4 regions of the Thiobacter subterraneus genome follow, and region 1 is predicted to be linked to each of the others. Evidence: predicted binding sites of a transcription regulator. Region 1 holds the regulator's gene; each other region holds the start of a gene.

Region 1 (4,206 bases):
TAGTGCTGCAAAAGCTGCATCAGGCGCGGGCTTTCCTGGGGGGTGGTGAACAGCGGCGTTTCCGTGCGGTTGGCGGCATCCAGCAGGGGCTGGGGCACGGCGATGCCGTTGGCCACGATCACCGCCGCGAGTTCGGTGGAAAACAGGTTGTCGATGGCCTGCCTGAGGCCCGCCTCGTCCAGCCGGGCGAGATAGTCCATTTCCGCGCAACCCAGCACCTGCACCCGGTTGGGGTGCACGAAGTTGAGATGGCCGATCAGGGCGAGCGAAGGCTTGGAAACGGTTTCGCTGGTGAGCACGCGGTCGCCGCCGGTCATGCCCGCCACCCAGGCGAGCTGCAGCTTGGCGCGCATGTCCTCGAACAGCCGTGTGACACTAATCTGGGGCATGGGGGTGGGTGAACAGGTGATGGATGGCGACGGGATCGGTGAGCCGGGCGAGCCGGTCGCGAAAAGCCGGGTCCCCGAGCAGACTCGCCAGTTCCGAGAGGATTTGCAGGTGCAGCTCGGTGGCCTGCTCGGGCACCAGGAGCACGAACACCAGGTTCACGGGCAGCCCGTCGGGGGCGCCGAAGGGGATGGGGTCGCGCGGCCGCACGAAGCAGCCGGCGGCCCGCTTCAGGCCCTTGATGCGGCCATGGGGGATGGCCACGCCCTGCCCCAGACCGGTGGAACCCAGCTTCTCCCGGGCGAGCAGGCTGGCGGTGATGGTTTTGGCGGGAACCTGCAGGGTCTCGGCAAGACGCCGCCCCACTTCCTCGTAGAGGGCCTCCTTGCTCGCGGCGGGAACGTCCAGCAGGATGCGTTCCGGGGCGAGCAGTTCGGGCAGCAGGCTCATGGCCGGGGTGGCCGGGACAGGCTATTCCGCGGCCTGGCGCTTGAGCGCCTCGCGGCCGTGTCCGCCGTTCTTCTCCTTGTGCTTGAGCACCTGGCGGTCGAGCTTGTCGGCGAGGGCGTCGATGGCGGCATACATGTCCGCGTCCTGGCTTTCGGCGAAGAGATCGCGGCCGCTCACGTGGATGGTGGCTTCCGCCTTCTGGACCAGCTTTTCCACGGACAGGATCACGTTCACGTCGATCACGTGGTCGAAGTGGCGCGTGATGCGTTCCAGCTTGCTTTTGACGTAGTCGCGAATCGCGGGGGTGACATCCACGTGATGACCGGTGACGGTGAGATTCATGATGGGCGCTCCTGTTAGAAGGACTTGCGAAGACTGACCGGCGGAATCTGCAGCGATTCGCGATACTTGGCAATGGTCCGGCGCGCCACGATGATGCCCTGCTTGGACAGGATGTCGGCGATCTGGGCATCGGACAGGGGGTGCCTGCGGTCCTCCGCGGCCACCAGCTGCCTGATCAGCGCGCGGATGGCGGTGGCGGAACAGGCGCCGCCCGACTCGGTGGCGACGTGGCTGCCGAAGAAATACTTGAGCTCGAAGATGCCCCGCGGCGTGAGCATGTATTTCTGCGTGGTGACGCGCGACACGGTGGATTCGTGCAAACCCACCGCCTCGGCGATCTCGCGCAGCACCAGCGGCCGCATGGCCACGTCGCCGTGTTCCAGGAAATGGCGCTGGCGGTCCACGATGGCCTGGGAGACGCGCAGGATGGTGTCGAAGCGCTGCTGCACGTTCCGGATCAGCCAGCGCGCTTCCTGCAGCTGGCCGGCGAGTTCCTTGCTGGCCCCGTTGCGGCTGCGGCGCAGGATGTCGGCATAGACCCGGTTGATGCGCAGTCTGGGCATCGCCTCCGGATTGAGACGCACCACCCAGCGGCCCTTGATCTTGCGCACCTCCACGTCATGCACCACGTAGCGGGTCTCGTCGCGGCCGAAGGCCGCGCCCGGGCGCGGATTGAGGTGAGTGATCAGCTCGTGCGCCTCGCGCAGCGCCTCATCCGAACATTGCAGCAGTTTCTTCAGCCTGTTGAAATCGCGCGCCGCCAGCAGGTCCAGGTGTTCCCGCACGATGGTGAGGGCAAGGCTTCGGGCCGGCTCCGGCGCCTCGCCCTTCTCCAGCTGCAGGGCCAGGCATTCCGACAGATCGCGCGCGCCCACCCCCACCGGGTCCATGTTCTGCAGGTGCTTGAGGGCGGCGGTGAGCTCCAGCGGATCCACCTCCAGCTCCGGCGGCAGCATCTCTGCGATCTCGTTCAGGGGCTGCTTGAGATAGCCGTCCTCGTCCAGGGCGTCGATGAGCAGGGCGATCAGGCTTCTGTCCCGCTCCGAGACGGTGAGCAGGTTGAGCTGCCACAGCAGATGTTCACGCAGGGTCTCCGCGCCGGCGGCCAACTGGGGGAAATCGCCTTCCTCGTCCTCGCCGCGGGGACCGGTGGGAATATCCTGGTCCCACAGGCTTTCCGGCGCCTCGCTGATTTCCGGCTCACGCTCGGTCTCGCCGGCGGTCTCGTCGGCGGCGGGCGTGGGCAGCGTGGTCGCGAAGCCCTCGGGGAGCGGGGCGCCTCCTTCCTCCTCGCCTTCCAGGTCGTAGCGCTCCAGCAGGGGGTTTTCCTGCAGGATGGCTTCCAGTTCCTGATTGAGCTCCAGCGTGGAGAGCTGCAGCAGACGAATGGACTGCTGCAGTTGCGGCGTGAGCGTCAGCTGCTGGGAAAGCTTGAGCTGCAGACTGTGTTTCATAGGGGACTGGCCCGGCTCCGTGCCGAATGCGTAGTCGGCTGGCCGCCGACCGGACTGCTCCGCGCGGGCGCCGCCTGCGGGGGCCCGAGCCCGAATGCTCCTTCAGGCCGGCTGCGTCAGAACCGGCAGCGATGCATTCCGGGTAAAGGGGAGGTTCGGGCTCAGAGGCGAAAGTGCTCGCCGAGATACACCCGTCGCACCGCCTCATTATAAACAATTTCATCCGGCTGTCCGCTGGCGAGCACCGAGCCCTCGTTGATGATGTAGGCCCGGTCGCAGATACCCAGGGTTTCCCGGACGTTGTGGTCGGTGATCAGCACGCCGATGCCCCGCTGGGACAAAAAGCGGATGATCTTCTGGATGTCCAGCACGGCGATGGGATCGACCCCGGCGAAGGGCTCGTCGAGCAGAATGAAGCGGGGGCGCGTGGCCAGGGCCCGGCCGATTTCCACCCGGCGCCGTTCGCCCCCCGACAGACTGGCGGCGGGGGCTTGGCGCAGGTGGTCGATGTTGAGCTCGGTGAGCAGCAGGGTGAGCTGGGTGTCGATTTCGGAGGGTGTGAGGGGCTGCAGCTCCAGGATGGCGCGGATATTTTCCTCCACGGTGAGCCTGCGGAAGACGGAGGCCTCCTGGGGCAGATAGGACAGCCCCAGGAGGGCGCGCCGGTGGATGGGCAGACGGCTCAGGTCCTGGCCGTCGAGCAGGATCCTGCCTTCATCCAGGGGGGTGAGCCCCACCATCATGTAAAAGCTGGTGGTCTTGCCGGCGCCATTGGGCCCCAAAAGCCCCACCACGTCGCCGCTGTGCACGGTGAGGGAGACATCCTTCACCACCGTGCGCGCCTTGTAGCGCTTGCGCAGGCCAACGACTTCCAGCGTGCTCATGGCGGGCCGGCCGCGTGCAGGCCTAGGGCTGGCGCGGCGTGTCCGCCGGACGCAGCTCGAGCCCGTCCGCCGGCGGCGGTGTGGGGGTGCGGGATTTGGGCTGGATCACGGCGCGCACCCGGCCCTTGGGATTGGTCTCGCTCACCGCCTCCGGCCCGCCCTTCACCTGGTAAAACTCGGTTCGGGCGTCATAGGAGATGTAGCTGCCGCGCACCTCGTCCTGGCCGCGCTTGACGCGCGCGTTGGTGAACAGCTCCACGCGGTCCCGTCGGCCGTCGTATTCGATGCGCTGGGCCCAGCCTTCGATGTATTCGTCCACGCCATCCCGCTTCTGCCGGAAGCTTGCGGGATTGCCCAGGGCGGTGGCGCTGGTGAAGCCCTGGGCGTCCTGCCGCACTATCAGCTTGTCGGCCAGGATGAGCAGCGTGCCCTGGGACAGGCGCACATTGCCGGTGTAGGTGGCCACCTTGGCGGCATCGTCCACTTCCATGGTGTCCGCCTCCAGGTTGATGGGCTTGTCCCGGTCCGCTTTCTCGCCACGGGCGCCCGGCGCGAGGCCCAGGCAGACGACCAGCGCAAGGATGGCGAGGCGGGCCGAGGCGGGCCTGGCCTCAGCGGCGGGGTTTCGCATAGTGGACTTTCACGCGGGAGAGGATTTGGAAATGGCGGGTCTTGGCGTTCAATTTTAA
Region 2 (4,206 bases), 710 kb from region 1:
TGCGCCGCTCCATGGCGGCGTGGAAGCGGCGCGGGGGGCTCGCCCACTTCGAGGAAAAGCTCATCAGCGGCATGCGCAAGCGCGGCTACACGGAAGACTTCGCGCGCCAGATCTTTCAGCAGATATTGGGCTTCGGGGAGTATGGCTTTCCCGAATCCCATGCCGCGAGTTTTGCATTATTGGTGTATGTCTCCGCCTGGCTCAAGTGCCATGAGCCGGCCGCCTTCACCTGCGCCCTGCTCAACAGCCAGCCCATGGGGTTCTACGCGCCGGCGCAGCTGGTGCAGGACGCGCGGCGGCACGGCGTCGAGGTGCGACCGGTGGACGTGACGGTGAGCGGGTGGGATTGCTCGCTGGAACCCCCTTCCCCCTCGATGGAGGCGGGAGAGGCCCCCGCCCTGCGCCTGGGGCTGCGCATGGTGCAGGGCCTGTCCCGCGCCGGGGCGGAACGCATCGTGGCCGCGCGCGCCGCCGCCCCCTTCACCGATGTGGAGGATCTGGCCCAACGCGCGCGTCTCGACCGGCGCGATCTCCATGCCCTGGCCGCCGCCGGGGCGCTGGCGGCCCTCGGCGGCCATCGCCGCCAGGTCTTGTGGGCCGTGGCCGGCATCGAGGAGCGGCCGCCCCTGTTTCGCGACGTGGGCCGGGCGGAAGCGCCGGTGGCCTTTCCGCCGCCCAGCGAGGCCGAGGACCTGGTGGCCGACTACGGAAGCCTCGGCCTCACCCTGGGCCGCCATCCCCTGGCCCTGCTGCGGCCTTTCTTCGACGGCCGGCGCATGCTCACCGCGGAACAGATTCGCCGTCTGCCGGACGGCAGGCTCGCGCGCGCCGTGGGACTGGTCATCAACCGCCAGCGGCCGGACACCGCCAGCGGCGTGATCTTCCTCACCCTGGAAGACGAAACCGGCCACGTGAACGTGGTGGTGTGGAAAACCGTGGCGGAAAGGCAGCGGCGCGAGCTCATGCAGTCGAGCCTGCTCGCCGTCCACGGCCGGCTGGAACGGCAGGGGGAGGTGGTGCATCTGATTGCGGGAAGGCTGGTGGATTACAGCGAGCTGCTGGGGCAGCTGGAGGCGCGCTCGCGGGACTTCCGCTGAGCAAGCCTTACCCTGCCAGCTTGCGATAGAGCGTGCGCTCGCTGATCCCGAGTTTCCGCGCCAGGGATTTCCGGTCGCCGTCATGGTGCGCCAGCGCCCATTGCAGATAGCGCAGTTCTGCCGTGGCGAGGGGCACGATCTCGTCCACCAGCGGTGCCGGTGGTGGATGGGCACCCACCTCCGGCGGCAGGTGTTCCGGCAACAGGGTGTCGCCGTCGGCCATGAGCAGGGCACGTTCCATGATGTTGCGCAGCTCGCGCACATTGCCCGGAAAGTCGTGGGCGAGCAGCCGTTCACGGAAACCGGGGCTCATGTTGAGCCTGCGCCCCGGGGCGAGACGCGCGGCCAGTGTCTCGGCGAGGAGCAGGATGTCCCCGCGCCGTTCCCGCAGGGGCGGCAGCACGATGGGGAAGACGCTCAGGCGGTAGTAGAGATCGGTGCGGAAGGCACCACGCTCCACCATGGCCTTGAGTTCCCGGTGGGTGGCGGCCACCAGACGGAAATCGGCACGCAGGGTTTCGACACCGCCCACACGCCGGAAGGTGCCGGTCTCCAGCAGCCTGAGCAGCTTGACCTGTAGCGCAAGGGGAATGTCGCCCACCTCGTCCAGGAACAGGGTGCCGCCGGCAGCGGCTTCCACGAGGCCGATCTTGCGCTGGCTGGCGCCGGTGAAGGCGCCCTTCTCGTAGCCGAACAGTTCGCTCTCGAACAGGGTCTCGGTGAGACCCGAACATTCCACCACCACGAAGGGGCCGTTGCGACGAGGACTCTGTTCGTGGATGGCCTGGGCCACCAGTTCCTTGCCGGTGCCCGATTCCCCCAGCAGCAGGGCGGTGGTGTCCGAGGGCGCCACCCGCCGCACCAGCTCCAGCATGCGGTTGAAGGCCGGCGACTTGCCCACCAGGCCGCGTTGCGCCGGCAGGCTGCTCGCCTCGCGCACCACTTGCATGCGCTCCACGAAATGGGTGATGTGGCCGCGCGCGTCCCGAACCGGTGTGAGCAGGACATCCACGTGTTCCTCGCCCCGGGGTGTGTGATGCAGGTGCAGCACCCGCACCGGCTCGCCGGTGGCGCGGCTGGCAGCCAGGGGACAGGACTCGCCGCACTCGTCGCACGGTCTGCTGTAGCCGTGGGATACCGCATAGCAGGTCTTGCCCACCACCTCGCCCTGTCCGAACTGGCGGCGATAGGCCGCGTTGGCCGCCACGATGCGGTAGTCCGCGTCCATCACGATCTGGGGATCGGGCTGGGTTTCCAGAAAACTGATGAGTTCGTGCAGCGGGCGCATGCGGCCACCTTACTGTCAAATAAGGCAGTTGTAAAGCCGAAGGCTGCCAAAAAAGGCAGTCCGCTCTTCTCCTGCCTGCGGCGATAAGTCGCAAGCCGCTGATTTCACGCAACTCTATACTTCGCCCGTGACCGTTGCCAGACATGGCACGGTCTTTGCAATGTCAGTCCCCGCGAAGGAGGTGCCCATGAAGATTCCCCGCAATCCGCTGGTTCTGGAAATCGCCGTCGCCCTGGTGGTGAAGCTTGCCTTCATCGCCGGACTCTATTGGGCGTTTTTCAGCGGTGGCCCGCCGCAGCCCGGCGCCGAGGCCGTCGCCCGCCATCTCACCGTCCAGTCTGCGCAATAAGGAGCATCCATGCTGACCGAGCAACTCGTCGATCTGTCGCGCCTGCAGTTCGCTGTCACGGCGCTCTACCACTTCCTGTTCGTGCCCCTCACCCTGGGGCTGGCGTTCATCCTGGTGATCATGGAGCTCACCTACGTCATCACCGGGCGGCCGGTGTACAAGGACATGGTGAAGTTCTGGGGCAAGCTGTTCGGCATCAACTTCGCCCTTGGCGTCACCACGGGCATCACCATGGAATTCCAGTTTGGCACCAACTGGGCCTACTACTCCCACTACGTGGGCGACATCTTTGGCGCGCCGCTGGCCATCGAGGGGCTGATGGCCTTCTTCCTCGAATCCACCTTCATCGGCCTGTTCTTCTTTGGCTGGGACCGCCTCAACAAGTGGCAGCACTTCCTGGTGACGGTGCTGATGGCGGTGGGCTCCAATCTCTCCGCGCTTTGGATCCTGATCGCCAACGGCTGGATGCAGAACCCGGTGGGGGCGGAGTTCTCCTTCACCACCATGCGCATGGAGATGACCAACTTCTGGGCGATCGTGTTCAATCCGGATGCCCAGGCCAAGTTCGTGCATACGGTTTCCGCCGGCTACGTCACCGCATCGCTGTTCGTGCTGGGCATCTCCAGCTGGTATCTGCTCAAGGGCCGCGACCTGGAATTCGCGCGCCGCTCCTTCCGCATCGCCGCCGGTTTCGGCTTCGCCTCCGCGCTGTCGGTGATCGTGCTTGGCGACGAATCCGGCTACACCGTGGGCGAGGCGCAGCAGACGAAGATGGCCGCCATCGAGGCCATGTGGAAGACCGAGCCCGCGCCGGCGCCCTTCGTGCTGTTCGCGCTGCCCGACCAGGAAGCCCAGCGCAACCACTACGAGATCAAGATTCCCTATCTGCTTGGCCTGATCGGCACGCGCTCGGTCACCCAGACCCTGCCGGGCATCGACGAGATCAAGGAGAAGAACAGGAGGCGCATCGAGCGCGGCATCGTCGCGGTGGGGGCGCTGGAGCGGCTGCGGCGCGACCGGAACGACCAGGAGGCGCTGGCCCTGTTCGAGGCGCACAAGGACGATTTGGGCTTCGGGCTCCTGCTCAAGAAATACACGCCGGACGTATCCAAGGCCACGCCGCAGATGATCGAACAGGCGGTCAACGACACCATCCCCCGTGTCGCGCCCCTGTTCTGGAGCTTCCGCCTGATGGTGGCGCTGGGTTTTGCCTTCCTCGTGCTGTTTACCCTGGCGCTGTTCTACTCCATCAAGGGTACCTTTATCAGCAAGACCTGGCTGCTCAAGTGGGCGCTGTGGTTCATTCCCATGCCCTGGATCGCCGCCGAGCTGGGCTGGTTCGTCGCGGAATACGGGCGCCAGCCGTGGACCATCTACGGCGTCCTGCCCACCCACCTGTCCGTATCCAACCTCACGCCGGGCGCCCTTTACGGCTCGCTGGCCGGCTTCATCGGCTTCTACACCCTGCTTTT
Region 3 (4,206 bases), 260 kb from region 1:
CCGGAACGGAGGGAGCACGAGTTCCTGCACGAGCACGCCGCGCATCCGCACCCCGGAGTGCAGCCCCACCGCCATTGAGGATGCGCCTCCGCACATCCCCAGAGACGCGTCTGCGCCCCGCTAGGGACGTTCCAGTCGCTCCAACAACCCCTTCGCGCTAGCAGCGAGTCGGGAATTTCCCCCGAGATCGATCGCCCGCTTCAGCGCTTCACGGGCCTTGGCCTTGTCGCCGGCCTCGGCATATGCCATCCCGAGGTGATAAAGAATCTCCGGGTTTTTGGGCGCCAGCTGGGCGGCCCGTTGGAACGAAGTTAGCGCAGCCCTCGTATCGCCGCGGGCCTTCTGCGCAAGCCCCAGGGTGTCATGGAAGTTCGCGACGGAAGGGTCCAGCTCCACGGCCTTGCGCGCCCAGGCTTCGGCTTTGGCCGAGTCTTGTCCTCCCTCGACGGCAAGCGCTGCCAAGTTGTTGTACGCGAGGGCCTGCTTGGGATCGAGGGCAATCACTTTTTGATAGGATGCCATGGCCAAATCGCGCTGACCTGCGCGGTGGGCGCTCAGAGCGAGCCGGAGCTGGGGAAGATAAGACTTCGGCGCCAGCCTGGCCGCTTCCTGGTAAGCCGCCATGGCCTGGGATTGCTGTCCTTTCGCATCGAGAAGGTCGCCACGCAGGAGCAGGGCGTCCACCAGGCTCGGCTGGAGAGCCAAGGCCCGTTCCACCGCCGCCAAGGCGCGATCCACATCATGCATGGCCACATACAACCTGGCCTGGGCCAGGGGCGGCAGCGGATTCTTGGGCTCGATGCGCCCCGCCGTGCTCAATGCCGATTCCGCCTGCGCAAATTCGCCCAGTCGCGTCAGGGCAACCCCTGCCGCATAATGCGCGCCAGCGTGCTGGGGGTCGATGGCCTGCACCTGCCGGTAGTAGCTCAGCGCCTCCTGCAGACGCCCCTGGGCGGACAGCAGGTCGGCTAGATCCATGCGTGCTCGTATCGCCGACGCATCAAGCTCCACCGCCTTACGCAGCGCGGCTTCCGCCTCCTTGTACTTGCGCTGAATCGCCAGGTAGCGCCCCAATGAGGCTTGGGCGTGACTGCTGTTCGGATCGGTCTCGACAGCCTTGCGAATCCATTTGCCCGCCTCCTCCTGCTGCTTGTTCTGAAATGCGACCTCCGCCAGGCCCAGCATGGCTTTCACCGACTTGGGGTCCAGTTTCAGTGCTTCCCTGAAGCCCTGCGCCGCGGCCTTCACGTCGCCATCGGCGAGACTTTTGATCGCACGTTGGTATGCCTGCTCCGCAGGCGACACGGCGGCAGAGCCAGGCGCCGCGAGTTCCGCGGGTTTGGGCAGTGGCAGCGGGGAGGCATGCGCCGCCAGTGCGCCCGACAAAAGCCATGTAAAGAAAGCAATGCTGCGAGCGGACATGAGCGAATAACCCGTTAATCGGCGTATTCAAGCGAAAAAATCCCTTTGGGCTTGGCCCAAAGGGATTTTAGACGCTATGGCGGGGCTGCCAGCGTTCAGGCAGACCTGCGGCGACGAACCGCCGCCAGGCCCGCGAGACCCAGACCCAGCAACGCCAGAGAGGCGGGTTCCGGGGTCGGGTAGACGGGAGTGCCGCCCACGCCCTTGAAGCCGAAGATATAGGTCGCGGGGGTGCCGCCCGTGGGGTCGTCGCTGTTTTGGCCCAGGGAGAACAGTTCGATGCCTTCAGCGGCGATTGCAGCCAGCGCGTCCTTTTCACTGCCCGCGGCACCGTAGAAGATGTCGAAGGCGTAGCTCGCCCCATCGGCAAGATCGCCGAAGTTGAAGCGGAAGTAGGCCCCATGGTCATCCGGGCCCGAGTCCGTGCAATCGACGTTGTGACACCCGTACAGATTCGAGTAGCCCGCCAGCGGGTCGGGCGTGTTGAAGCCGTTATCCCCCGATTCTTCCAGCAGCGTGGTGGTTGCCGTGCCCTTGATGGTCACGTACTCGCTGAATTCGGTGGGAGGGACGTCCCAGTCCATCACCCGCACGTACTTGACGTTGTTCACCAGCCCACCCGTCGTATTGGTGATGGTCACATGCACGCGGAACAGGGCATCCGGCGCGTTGGTGGATGGCTGGTACTCGTGAGTGACCTTGATGCCGGGCAGACTGGTCAGGTGGACCACGGAGGTGGCGCTCGTCGCAGTGTTGGTGAAGCTGTCGACGGTGAGGTTGTGGCTGCCGCCAACGTCCCTGTCCGCATAGCCTGACACGGCGCCGTTTACCGACACACCCCAGCCTTCGCACCAGCAGCCCGGGGAAGTTGCGTCGCGCCAACTGCCGTCGGGAAACTTGAAAGCCAGGCCCGTGAGGGAAGCGTTGCTGACGATGTCAGGTTCAGTGTTTAGCGAGCCATCGGGGTTGATACCCATCGCGACAGTGCCCGCAGGATTGATGATGACCGCGCCGGCGTGGGCCGTCGCTGCCGTGCCGAGCAGCCCAGCCGTCATCAGGCCAGCGGTGAAGAGTTTTCCGGCAAATCCCATGATAATCCCCTTTCCTAGTCAAGCAGTAGGACACGATTGTCCCGACAGCCCCAAGTTAGCAACTGGCGTGCCAGCAGCACAAAGTGACCACAATTCAATGGGTTGCCACACAGGGGCGGGGCACGGGAACGCGTTTCAGTCAAGGTGCCCGACATTCGGCGCCGGATGTGCTTGCCAGCCCAGCCTGTGATTACGCCTTATGTTCTTGTTTAGTATCGTGAAACACAAAAAAATGGGCTGTGTAAAGAAATCCGACAAACCGGCCAGATCCGGCGCAAGCCATGAGCGGTGCGATGGGCCGTGCGGCGGAAAATCGCCAGCCGGCTGCCCCACTCCCAACTGGTGCAAAGGGTGTTGGAAGGCGTGGCAGCCTTCCTTTTCCACGGCCCCAGCGCCTCCTTTCGCTGCCTGCGCGCAGAGCACGACCGACGCCTGTGGCCCCGTCAGCGCAGAAAGCCTTCCTGCTCCAGCTTGATGAGGATGCGCTGAACGGCTTCGTCCACGGTGAGCTGGCTGGTGTCGATCGTGAGCTCCGGCTGCTCCGGCACTTCGTAGGGGTCGGACACCCCCGTGAAAGCCTTCACGAGACCCGCCCGCGCCTTGGCGTAGAGACCCTTGCGGTCCCGGGCCTCGCACACCTCAATGGGGGTGGAGACATACACCTCGAAGAAGCCGCCGTATTGCCGGATCATTTCGCGCACGGCACGGCGGCTTTCCCGGTAGGGCGCGATGGGCGCGCAGATGGCGATGCCCCGGTGCTTGACGATCTCGCTCGCCACGTAGCCGATGCGGCGCACGTTGATCTCGCGATGCTCCCGGGAGAAACCCAGCTCGCTGGAGAGGTGCTTGCGCACGATGTCACCGTCGAGCAGGGTCACCTGGCGCCCGGTGATTTCCAGCAGCCGGATCTGCAATGCCTTGGCGAGGGTGGACTTGCCCGCGCCCGACAGGCCGGTGCAGAACACACAGAAGCCCTGCTGGTGGCGCGGGGGATGGGCGCGCTGCAGGGCGGCCACCACGTCGGGCCAGGCATACCACGGGGGAACCGCAAGGCCCCAGTCCAGGCGGCGTTGGAATTCCTGCGCGGGGAAGGCCAGCGCCCGCGCCCCCGGCGGCACTTCTTCTTCCGGCAGGAACTGGGCGCGCTCCTCCACATACACCATGCGGCGGAAGGGCACCAGCTCCACGCCCACCGCATCGATGCCGTCCGGCACGGCTTCCCGCACCTCGGCCAGAATGTCCTCGCCACGGCGGTGGTCGCCCGCGGCCATTTCCTCACCGCCGACGATGAGGTGGGCGCAGCCGTGATTGCGTGCGAGGATGGCCCGCAGCATCACGCCCCGCGGGCCGGCGGGCAGCTGCGCCAGAGGCAGCAGGGCAAAGAGGCTGGAGGCGGGCGGCAGGTGTTTGAGCGCCGCCTGCCAGGCGCGCACGCGGCTGAAATACTCCGCCTCGTTGGGTGGCAGCACGCCGGCCACGCCGTGCAGGAGCAGATTCGCCTCGCGCGCCAGCGATGCCTGCACCGCAAAGGCTTCGTGCATGCGGTGCAGGGGATGGGCGGTCTGACAGGCGATCACACGCTTGAAGCCACGCCGCTGAAACTGGGCGCGCAGGGCAGCCGGCGTGAGGCGCAAGTCGAGAAAGTCGTGACGGGGCGGCAGGGCCACGCCTTCCACCCGCCCGCCGACACAGA
Region 4 (4,206 bases), 440 kb from region 1:
CGGCCCTGGCGCAGCTGGATCTGGACGAGGGCCGTCCCGAGGCGGCGCGGCAGCGTTTCCTGGCGCTGCTTAAGCATGATGCCGGCAACGTGCCGGCCATGCTCGCCCTGGCGCGGCTGGCCGCCGCGGGTGAGCGGGAGGGGGAATTTCTGGACTGGATCGGGAAAGCCGGTCGCAGCGCCCCCCAGGCGCTCGCGCCCCAGGCCCTGCTCGCCGAGTATTACCTGAAAACCGGCAAACCCCAGCAGGCACTGAGCGTGGCCAACGGCGCCCAGGCGGCCCATCCCGATGATCCCCGCGCGCTGGATCTGCTCGCCCGCACCCAGCTGGCGGCGGGCGATCTGCGCAACGCCCTCGCCAGTTACGGCAGGCTGGCCGAGGCCCGCCCCAACGATCCGGCGCCACGCCTGGGGATCGCCCGGGCGCAGATGATGCTCGGCCAATATCCCGAGGCGCGTTCCACCCTGGAATCGGCCCTTGGGCGCTGGCCGGACGCCCCCGCCCTCCTGGAAGCGGCGGCCCAGCTGGAGATCCTGGCCGGCCACCCCGAGCAGGCCCTGGCTCATGCCCGCAGGCTGGCCGGCTCGGGGGCGGTGGCGGGACGGGTGCTCGAGGGAGACGCCCTGCTCCTGATGAAAAAGCCCCTGGAGGCGGTGCGCGTCTTCGAGACCGCAGCGGCCCGGGCCCCCGGGGGCGAGACCCTGGCCCGGCTGGCCCGGGCCCTGTTGCTGGCGGGCCGGGGTGAGGAAGCGGACCAGCGCCTCGCGCAGTGGCTCGCCGAGCACCCACGGGATGCCGCGGCGCGGCGGGCCCGCGTCGATGTCGCCCTGGCGCGGGGACAGGTGGAGCTGGCCGTGGGCGAGCTGGAGCGGCTGGTGGCCCAGGCGCCCCGCGATGTCGCCAGCCTCAACGATCTCGCGGCGCTCTACCAGGAGCGGGGTGACGGACGGGCCCTGGAAATGGCGGAACGGGCGTATCGCCTCGCGCCGGACCTGCCCATGGTCCAGGATACCCTGGGCTGGATCCTGCTGGAGCGCAGGGAGTTGGAACGGGGAGGGGAGCTGATCGCCCAGGCCTACGCCCGCCTGCCGGGTCATCCCGTGGTGCGTTATCACCATGCGGTGGCGCTCGCCCGGAAGGGCGAGACCGCCAAGGCGCGGCGGGAGCTCGAGGCCCTGCTCAAAAGCGGCGAACATTTCCCGGAGCAGGCCAAGGCCCGGGCGCTGCTGGCCAGCCTGCGGGGCGACTGAGCGCGGAATTGCCCGGAACGGAAGCCAGATCCCGTCCGGCTCCCGCGGCGGGGTGAATGGGGCGGTGAGCCCCGCCCACTGCCTGGGCTGCGCGGGTCAACCAGGGGTCGGCCGTGTTGCAGGGCGTCATGGCCGCCGCCCGCGCCCTCGCTCGTGTCCCCTTTGAAGACGGCAGCCGGTCTGCGCTTGGGGAGACCGCCCGGGGAACCGCGGGGTGCAGGCGCCCAAAAGAAAACGGCCCCGTGGGGGGCCGTTCAGGTTTGGACCGGGTCCCGGCCCGGGTCAGCTCAGGCGACGGGCCTTGCGCCGACGCAGGCCGAGGGCCACCAGTCCGCCGCCCAGCAGGGCCAGGGAGGCCGGCTCCGGAATGAGGCGGAACTGCCCGTTGTTGCTCACGATGAAGTTGCTGGGCGGCGTGTTGAAGTTGGCGCCGTATCCGCAATTGGCCGTGCCCCCACAGGACAGTTCCTCGGCGATCTCCGACTTGACGTTCCCGATCGGGCTTTTCACCCAGCTGGCATTGGTGGTGGTGAAGCCGAACAGCACCGGCGGCAGGGACGGCACCAGGGTGCACAGGTCATTCCCCAGGCTGTCGAAGGCATAGCCACAGGAAAGATTCGTGAAGGCAAACACCATGCTCAAGAAGCCGTTGGGCAGGCCGCTGGTGTCCACGGCCCCGTTGCCGCCCACCAGCGTAAGCGTCGCGAACTGGGTCCCATCGTTCGCGCCGAAATAGCCGGTGGTGGAGCCGTAGTTGAACGTGGCGTCGGAATAAAGCTTAAGCGTACCGCCGGTGAAGCTGATGCTGCCACCAAGCGTCCCGCTGCCCGTCACCCCCGTGAGCAGGCCGGTGATTTGCCTCGACCACGACTGGGGTACGCCGTCCACGCCCGAGATCACGAAGGCGCCGTTGTCCGTGAAGGTAAACGTGGTCGAGGACGTGAAGGTATTTTGGATGTAGCTGTTGCCGATGTAGTCCAGATACTCGCTGACCGTGACGGCGCCGCCGAGACCGCCACCGGTGGGATTGAATTGCCAGTTCTGCAGGAAGGCCGAGGCGCTCAGGGGGGCGCAGGCCGCCGTGAGGGCGGCGGCCGCCAGCAGGTGTTTGAAAGCGTTGCGCATGATCGATATCTCCTGTTCTTCGTTTCGGAACCCGGCCCAAGGCCGGGGCAATGCTGTGTGCCCATCGATAAGCAATGGCCGTGCCAGAAAAAATTACTGCTTGAGAATCAATGCATTAGTGACTCGCCCCGCGGGCGCTGCGGTCGCGAGTGTAAAAAAATCCGACAACCCCGGGCGCTGGCCCGGTCATTCCACGAGCTCGCCGAGGGGCCGCCGCAGGGAACGGGCCCGGGCCTGGGGGGCGTGGCCCACCCGGCCGAGGAACACCGTGCGCGGCGCGGCATCACCCAGCAGGCGGTCGAAGGCGGCGCGGATGGCCCGGGCTGCGCGGCCGGCGTGGGCCGCCGCGGAGAACGGGCGTCCCTCCCGGGCATAGCGGCTGAAGATGACGGGGGTCATTTCCGGCTGCACCTGCAGTCCCAGCCGGGTGGCGGCCAGCCAGAAGCGCTGCACCGCCCGGCCAGCGGCGACGTAGTCGTCCACCTCCCCCGGCGGGTTGCGGGCGATGAGGGCGAAATGGGCGGCGCAGGCAAGCCCCGGCAGCAGGTCGAGCTCCAGGCGGGGTAACAGGGTTCCGGCCAGCCAGCGGTTGAAGAAGCGCACCCGCTGCCAGGAGGCCATGACCCAACGGGTGAGGCGCAGGGTGAGGGGATCCAGACCGATGGCCTGGTCCGGCACCCGGTCGGCGCTGAAGCGGGCGTTCCACTCGATGATGGCCCGGTGCACGGCATAGGCTTCCGGCAGGGTGAGGCGCAGGCGGGCGTTGCGAAACGACAGCCAGGCCACCCGCCAGCGCGCCGCCCAGCCCTCGAACCAGCGCACCTCCCATTCCGGGCCCACGGCGGCCTCGAGCATGGACTTTTCCCGGGGAGTCAGGGGGCGGGGGGAAAAGGGGCGGCGGTTGACGGACCGGACACGGATGAAATCGGCCAGCGGATCCGGCACGCCGGCCGGGTTGGGCGTGAGGGTCACGTCGAAGCTGGGATGGGTGTCGGGCCCGGGGCGGCGGCGGATGTCCGCCCCCAGTCCGAAGCGGCCGGCCGCCAGGGAGAGGGTTTCCAGCAGCGCACCGAGGGCGAGCTGGCTGGCGTGGCCGTCCAGGTCATAGACGCAGTGATCCCGGGTATCGAATCCGTGGATGACCAGCCGGCCCTCGTCCAGGACTTGGAAGCGCCAGGGCTGGGTGTTGTCCCCGCTGGGCGCCCAGCGCGCGAGTTCCAGGATTTGTTCCATTACGCTCCGGGGTGGCGTCTCTGCCGGGGCGCGCTGGGCGGCGAATGCGGCCAGCCGGCGGCGCGCCACCGCCAGCGTCAGCCGCTGCAGCGGATGGCGGTTGCCCCCGGGCCGCCAGGTGTGCACCAGTTGGCGCCGGTAGGCGTCGAACTGGTATCCCCAGGGCGCCGCCCGCACCGGCCCGCGCTCAAGCAGCAGTTTGAGCACCTCCGTGGCGGCGATGCCGGCACACAGCTCGCAGGCCATGACGGTGGAAGGACCGCGCCGGGCGGCCAGATCGACGCGCCCCGGCTCGACCAGATAGGCGCGCTGCAGTGCGGCAGGCGCCAAACCCACCAGGAAGCGCAGCGCCTTTTCCTCGTCGGACTGCCCGGCGAAACGGAAATAGTCCTCGAAACTCATGCCCTTAGGGGAGAACACCAGGAGCGCGGCACCCATGCCCAGGGGGGCGGCCGTCACCGCGGGAATGCCCAGCCGCCGGCAGGCGGCGAAAACCCTCTCCCGGGCTTCGAAGGCAAAGAAGTCGAGCCCGTCCACATAGACATCGGCGCCTGCCAGGAAGGCGTCCACATTGTCCGGGGTCACGCCCCCGGCGAAA

Evidence for each region. The regulator sigma-54, encoded in region 1, starts transcription at its own class of promoters, with help from an activator protein. The targets are predictions, from matches to a motif close to TGGCANGNAANCTGCTTT.
Region 2: the regulator sigma-54 is predicted to act here: its motif matches at 2,530-2,547, upstream of cydP (cytochrome oxidase putative small subunit CydP).
Region 3: the regulator sigma-54 is predicted to act here: its motif matches at 2,569-2,586, upstream of ACZ42P_RS08970 (PEP-CTERM sorting domain-containing protein).
Region 4: the regulator sigma-54 is predicted to act here: its motif matches at 2,444-2,461, upstream of pepA (flocculation-associated PEP-CTERM protein PepA).

What each region holds. Positions count from the first base shown of each region.
Region 1 is NZ_AP042402.1:1,526,276-1,530,481, reverse strand. Features, by position in the region: gene hprK (HPr(Ser) kinase/phosphatase) at 1-389, opposite strand, end outside; gene ACZ42P_RS07670 (PTS sugar transporter subunit IIA) at 376-837, opposite strand; gene hpf (ribosome hibernation-promoting factor, HPF/YfiA family) at 859-1,179, opposite strand; gene ACZ42P_RS07660 (RNA polymerase factor sigma-54) at 1,194-2,633, opposite strand; gene lptB (LPS export ABC transporter ATP-binding protein) at 2,795-3,517, opposite strand; gene lptA (lipopolysaccharide transport periplasmic protein LptA) at 3,540-4,148, opposite strand; gene lptC (LPS export ABC transporter periplasmic protein LptC) at 4,129-4,206, opposite strand, start outside.
Region 2 is NZ_AP042402.1:815,415-819,620, reverse strand. Features, by position in the region: gene ACZ42P_RS04180 (error-prone DNA polymerase) at 1-1,097, shown strand, start outside; gene ACZ42P_RS04175 (sigma-54 interaction domain-containing protein) at 1,105-2,385, opposite strand; gene cydP (cytochrome oxidase putative small subunit CydP) at 2,573-2,734, shown strand; gene ACZ42P_RS04165 (cytochrome ubiquinol oxidase subunit I) at 2,744-4,206, shown strand, end outside.
Region 3 is NZ_AP042402.1:1,784,585-1,788,790, forward strand. Features, by position in the region: gene ACZ42P_RS08960 (high affinity choline transporter 1) at 1-78, shown strand, start outside; gene ACZ42P_RS08965 (tetratricopeptide repeat protein) at 121-1,422, opposite strand; gene ACZ42P_RS08970 (PEP-CTERM sorting domain-containing protein) at 1,518-2,513, opposite strand; gene ACZ42P_RS08975 (bifunctional sulfate adenylyltransferase/adenylylsulfate kinase) at 2,957-4,206, opposite strand, start outside.
Region 4 is NZ_AP042402.1:1,964,426-1,968,631, forward strand. Features, by position in the region: gene prsT (XrtA/PEP-CTERM system TPR-repeat protein PrsT) at 1-1,250, shown strand, start outside; gene pepA (flocculation-associated PEP-CTERM protein PepA) at 1,533-2,375, opposite strand; gene ACZ42P_RS09755 (ThiF family adenylyltransferase) at 2,562-4,206, opposite strand, start outside.